Regions from separate parts of the Bombilactobacillus folatiphilus genome, predicted to be linked through region 1. Evidence: predicted binding sites of a transcription regulator. Region 1 holds the regulator's gene; the other holds the start of a gene.
What was found. Region 1 encodes HrcA, which represses chaperone genes, less so after heat shock. Its sites were predicted from a motif close to TTAGCACTCNNNNNNNNNGAGTGCTAA; they were not measured.
Positions count from the first base shown of each region.

Region 2: groES (co-chaperone GroES) is a predicted target of HrcA. The motif match lies at 2,234-2,260, and genes of this name have one in related genera.

Region 1 covers NZ_CP093366.1:979,737-983,174, reverse strand. Annotated here, with positions in the region: gene ribF (riboflavin biosynthesis protein RibF) at 1-860, shown strand, start outside; gene hrcA (heat-inducible transcriptional repressor HrcA) at 953-2,029, shown strand; gene grpE (nucleotide exchange factor GrpE) at 2,042-2,641, shown strand; gene dnaK (molecular chaperone DnaK) at 2,674-3,438, shown strand, end outside.
Region 2 covers NZ_CP093366.1:373,122-376,559, reverse strand. Annotated here, with positions in the region: gene groL (chaperonin GroEL) at 228-1,859, opposite strand; gene groES (co-chaperone GroES) at 1,912-2,196, opposite strand; gene MOO45_RS01795 (LTA synthase family protein) at 2,428-3,438, opposite strand, start outside.

The DNA of each region.
Region 1 (3,438 bases):
GATTGCATTTAGGACATCAAAATTTAATTAAAACGGCGGTTCGTTTAGCCAGAATTCAGAAAATTCCCGTGGCAGTGTTGACCTTTGATCGTCATCCGGCACTGGTTTACCAACCGGAATCAGTCGACAGTAATTATCAATATTTGACTCCCTTGAATCGAAAATTAGAATTGTTGGAGCAATTGGGAGTAGACACGGTGTATATTGCTGAGTTTAATCCGATTTTTGCACATTTAGAGCCTAAAGATTTTGTGGAACAATTTTTAATGAAACTGCATTTAAAAGCATTGGTCGCGGGTTTTGATTGGACTTTTGGACCTAAAACGCTTGCTAACATGGACTTATTACGTCAATTAGTTCATCGAAGATTTGAGATTTATGAAATACCTAGCTTGAATTTTGGACAGCGAAAAATTTCTTCCACACATATTCGGGCATCTTTAAAAACTGGTCAAATGGCAGAAGCTAATCTTTTTCTAGGTTACAATTATCAAAACGAAGGTTTAGTTGTGCACGGTTATCAAATGGGACGGCAGCTAGGTTTTCCTACGGCTAATTTGTCTATGAGTAATGAACAATTCATTCCTAGAATTGGAGTTTACGTTTCGCGCGTAAAAGTGGGACAAACTTGGTGGCCTGCGATGACTTCGATCGGGCGCAATATTACATTTAAACGTGGAGATAATCCGTTAACCATCGAAGCCAATTTATTAGACTTTGATCAAGATTTGTATGGAAAAACTTTACAAATTGAATGGCTAGATTATTTGCGTGATGAGGTGAAATTTGCCGATGCTTCGGCATTAATAGCCCAGTTACACCAAGATCAGGAGAATACTGAGCTTTATTTCAGAAAATAATAGCAACTGGCTTGACATAGTGCTAAATGCTTGCTATATTTAACACTGTTAGCACTAATAAGTGTGGAGTGCTAAGAACGAGGTGATTTATTTTGATAACTGATCGGCAGTCAACTATTTTAAAAGCTATTGTTCAACAATATATTGAAACAGGGCAGCCAATTGGATCAAAAACACTAATGGATCGGTTGCCAATTCGTGTAAGCTCTGCAACGATTCGCAATGACATGGCTGCTTTGGAAGATGAAGGTTTGATTGAGAAAATTCATTTATCCTCGGGTCGTGTTCCATCCGCAAGTGGTTATCGCTATTATTTAGATCATCTACTGGAACCAATTAATGTTTCAGAGCAGACTTCAGAAGTGATTCACTCTGATTTTACAAAACAGCAATTTAACGAGATTGATGAAATTGTTGCACAGTCAGCTAAAATTTTATCAACATTAACAAGATATACAGCGATTGCTTTGGGACCTGAGAGTGACAATACAAAGTTAACTGGTTTTCGGATTGTACCGTTGAGTATGAGTCAAGTAATGGCGATCATTGTGACAAGTGATGGCTCTGTCTATAATAAAGTCTACCGCTTGGATAGTAGTACTTCGCTAGACCGTTTAGAGTCGGTTGTGAAGATCATTAATGATCAATTAGTCGGTCATACGTTGAATGAAGTTTCAGAGCTTTTAAAGACTGACTTTCCACAAATGGTTGCGCAATATTTACAAACGCCAGAAGGTTTTTTATCTATTTTTGACGATATTTTGGATAAAGTTGCTGAAGATCGCTTTTTTGTGGATGGCAAGTCGAATTTGTTTAACTATGTTGATGCTCACAACAGTGACAATTTAAAAAATTTGTATTCATTGTTTGATGACAATACGAATTTGGCTAGATTGTTAAGCTTGAAGCAGTTGGAACCTATTGATTCAAACGATGATCAGGGAATTAAGGTTCATTTAGGTGTGGAATTAGCGCCGCAATTATTAAACGATTATAGTTTAATAACTGCTAAGTATAGTGTTGGAATACATGGCGATGGTTTAATCGCTTTGTTAGGTCCAACCAACATGCCTTATTCTCAAGTAATTGGCTTGATTACTTCTCTTCGCTATGAATTGGCGAAACGCTTGAGTGATTACTTTCGAGAATTAAATGGAGATTCTAGTTAGGAGGATTGAGTTATGGCTGATTCAAATATGGATCCAGAAAAGTTTCCATCGGAAACAGATGTAAAAAAAGATGTTGAAGATACTAAAACTCCAAAAAAACAAGCTACAACTCAAACTGAGTCCACAAGAAAAGATGATAATGTTGTAGACAAGTTGTTGGATGCTAATCAAGAATTAGAAAAAAAATTAAAAGCAAGTCAAGATCAAGAATTAAGGGCACAAGCCGAGATACAAAACATTAAAAAACATAATCAGCAAGATCAAGCAGCTTTGGTTAAATACGATGGTCAAAAATTGGCGGAGTCCATTCTACCATCAATTGATAATTTAGAACGAGCTTTGCAGTCGGTAGATGCACAAGATACTAGTAATCAAGGCTTACTGACGGGGGTTGAGATGGTATTAAAGCATCTGAAAAAGGCTTTGGCTGATAATAATATTACGGAAATTATAGCCGAGGGTGCTGAGTTTGATCCCCAGGTTCATCAAGCAGTGCAAACAGTTCCTGCTGATGATTCTCATCCTAAAGACAGCGTTGTTCAAGTTTTACAAACGGGTTATCAGTTAAAAGATCGCGTTTTACGACCAAGTATGGTTGTCGTCGCACAATAAAATTTAAGCGTAGTTAAGGAAGGTTTAGATTTATGTCAAAAATTATTGGAATTGATTTAGGAACAACAAACTCAGCTGTTGCTGTGTTAGAAGGTGGCGATCCGAAAATTATCGCTAATCCTGAAGGCGGTCGGACAACTCCATCAGTAGTTTCATTTAAAGATGGCAAAACGCAGGTAGGCGAAGTAGCCAAGCGTCAAGCTATCACGAATCCTGATACGATTTCTTCAATTAAGCGTCATATTGGTGAAGCAGGTTACAAGGTTACAGTTAATGGTAAGGATTATACACCACAGGAAATTTCAGCGATGATTTTGCAATATATTAAGGGTTTTGCTGAAAAGTATTTGGGCGAAGACGTAACTGAAGCAGTGATTACGGTTCCTGCTTACTTTAATGATTCACAACGTCAAGCTACGAAAGATGCTGGTAAAATTGCTGGTCTAGATGTGAAGCGGATCATTAATGAACCAACGGCTTCCGCTTTAGCTTATGGTTTAGATAAGGGTGATACAGATGAGAAAGTTTTGGTCTACGATTTAGGTGGTGGAACTTTTGATGTTTCTGTATTGGAATTAGGCGATGGCGTTTTTCAAGTATTATCAACTAATGGTGACACACATTTAGGTGGCGACGATTTTGATAATGCAATTATTGATTGGTTAGTAGCTGACTTCAAAGCACAAAATCAAATTGATTTATCACAAGATAAGATGGCTTTACAGCGTTTGAAAGATGCTGCTGAGAAAGCGAAAAAAGATTTATCTGGTGTTACGGAAACAGAAATTAGTTTACCG
Region 2 (3,438 bases), 610 kb from region 1:
CTCTTTATCTTCAGTATTAGTGTTTATCATACCACTAAAATTCAGCATCTTCCCTAGCAAAACCCATTCTAACATAATCATGTATCCAATATTTATCCACAGATATTTACTGTGCTTAACTAAAAAAATACCCATGAAAAATGTCCACATTTTCCACAGGTATTCTTTTTTATACAGATATATTCAGGTATATTTTGCTTGTTATTAATAAAATATTGGTAAAACTTTTACATCATACCGCCCATACCAGCATTAGGATCAGCAGCTGGCGCTGGAGCAGCAGGTTCTGGTTTATCAGCAACAACTGCTTCGGTTGTCAAAATCAAAGCGGAAACACTAGCAGCGTTCTGTAAAGCTGAACGAGTAACTTTGGTTGGATCAATAATACCAACTTCGATCATGTTGACCCATTTATCAGTGTCTGCATTATAGCCAATTTCAACATCTTGATCTTTCATATGCTCAACAATCACAGAACCTTCTTTACCAGCATTTTCTGCAATTTGCCGAACCGGTGCTTCTAAAGCACGTTTTACAATGTTAATACCAGTTTTAACGTCGCCAGTTTCACTATCAGCTAATTTAGCAACCGCCGGAATGACATTCATCAAAGCTGTACCACCACCAGCAACATAGCCTTCTTCAACGGCAGCGCGCGTCGCATTCAAAGCATCTTCAATGCGGTATTTACGTTCCTTTAATTCGGTTTCGGTAGCCGCACCAACTTTAATCACACCAACACCACCAGCTAATTTAGCCAAGCGTTCTTGTAATTTTTCACGATCAAAATCAGATGTTGTATCATCAATTTGCTTCTTAATGAAATCAACACGATCGTCAATCGCATCTTTAGCACCAGAACCTTGTACAATTGTCGTATTATCCTTAGTTACTGTAACTCGACCAGCCTGACCTAATTGATCAATTGTCGTGTCTTTTAATTCTAAGCCTAAGTCAGACGTAATCACAGTCCCACCAGTTAAAATGGCAATATCTTCCAATTGTTCTTTACGACGATCACCAAAACCAGGTGCCTTGACAGCAACAACATTGAATGTACCACGAACTTTATTCAACACTAAAGTTGGTAAAGCTTCACCATCAACGTCATCAGCAATAATCAACAATGATTTTCCTTGTTGTACAATGGATTGCAATAAAGGTAAAATATCTTGAATATTCGAAATCTTCTTGTCCGTGATCAAGATATAAGGATTTTCTAAATCAGCTTCCATCTTGTCATTGTCAGTTACCATATATTGTGACAAGTAACCACGATCAAATTGCATACCTTCAACAACATCAGAAGTTGTTTCAATTCCCTTGGATTCTTCGATCGTAATAACACCATCATGACCAACTTTTTCCATGGCATCAGCGATCAATTCACCGACTTTAGTGTTAGCAGAAGAAACAGCAGCTACTTGGGCAATTTGGTCACGACCACTAACTTCGTGAGAAATTTTCCGTAATTCGTCAACAGCAGTTTGTGTAGCTTTTTCAATACCATTGCGAATACCAACCGGATTAGCACCAGCGGTTACATTCTTCATACCTTCTTGAATAATGGATTGAGCTAAAACTGTAGCCGTTGTTGTTCCGTCACCAGCAATATCATTAGTTTTGGAAGCAACTTCGGAAACTAATTTAGCACCCATATTTTCAAAATGATCTTCTAATTCAATATCTTTGGCAATCGTCACACCATCATTAGTGATGTTAGGTGAACCATAAGATTGTTCCAACACAACATTACGTCCCTTAGGACCAATGGTTGTCTTTACTGTATCTGCTAATTTATTGACACCATCAAGCATTTTAGCTCGAGCATCTTCTGAAAACTTAATTTCCTTAGTCATTATTTAGCCACCTCATTATTTATCTAGATTATAATTAAGATTAATAGTTTAATTATTCAACAATTGCCATGACATCTTTTTCATGCATAACAAGATATTTTTGGCCTTCATACTTAACTTCTGAACCGGCGTATTTGTCAAAAAGAACTTGGTCGCCCTTTTTAACGCTTAAAGCCACAATCTTGCCTTCAGGCGTCTTTTCACCTTCGCCGACAGCAACAACTTCAGCAACTTGGGGCTTTTCTTTAGCATTATTGGCTAAAACAATCCCACCAACTGTTTGTTCTTTTTCTTCTTCAACTTGTACCAGAATACGATCACCTAATGGCTTTAACAAAGTAATCCCTCCAAAATAAAAAACGATTTTAGCACTCTTAGCACTCATTTAGTAACAGTGCTAATACAATTTCTATAATAACATGTTTTATCATAGATGCAAGCAATTCATTTTAAAAAATTGCATTAGTTAAAAAAACGATAACCCAGCTACAGGTAAAATTTCATTACAAGGAGGCAAATTATTACAAAAAAATCCCCTAGACTCTTGAGCCAGGAGATTTTGCGATTTTTATTTAACGTCAAACATGCCGTACTTTTTGGCATAACTCTTACCATAAGTCATATCATATTCAACTAACCGATAATCCTTATAGGCTTTGGAATGCGTCCATTGTTTAGACTCGGAACTCGAAACTCGATAATTAAGATTATCATGCCCTTGCTGCTTTAATTTCTGTAAATCTGAAGTATCCATTTGCAAAGATTGCGTGAGCACTGGTACTTGTTGATAAAGTTGACCTAATAATTGATAAAACGGAGTTTGCGGATAATTCAATTGCTCCAACAAATGCCACGACATATAATTTGGTGAAAAATAATCATAATGGTGCGTTTTTAATGGAAAATTAGCCGCCATCACAAACGGTGTGGTGTGCGAATACAAAGTATTCTTAGCTAACAAATCATCATAAATCCCATCACCCGGGTAATGATCACCATACATCACAATAAGTGTTTTTTGCTTAGAATCCTGAAAATGCTGCACTAATTTTTTAAAAGCTTGATCAGACTCATTCACTTCTTGGAAATAAGTTTGCAACTTTTGCGTTTTGGTTACATCACCCTTAATCGAATGTTGCAATTTATAAGCACTTTTCACACCAACTTTTGCATCGTACGGCATATGATTTTGCATTGTAATCATCAAACTCATTTGCTTCGTAGATTTTTGTTGTTGGTTAAAATTCGTATAAGCAGATTCATCCGTCGCATATTGACCAAATTGTGTTGTCTTCAAACCCTTTAATTTGTCTTGATCTTTAAACGTTTTAATTCCTAACGCTGGATATGCCTGCGTGCGCCGATACATAATTCCCGTATACGGGTGATAAGCCTTAGAAGTATAACCTTCGCCTTTTAAATAATGAAACACACTGGGAAAATATAATTTATGGGGCAAAATATCTTGATATGGCGTTGACCGCAAGAAATAATTCGAAAAGCCGGTATTGGCTTCAAATTCAATATTGGCCGTCCCACCACCAAACCCCGGTGAAACCATGTAACCACTAGCTTCTGT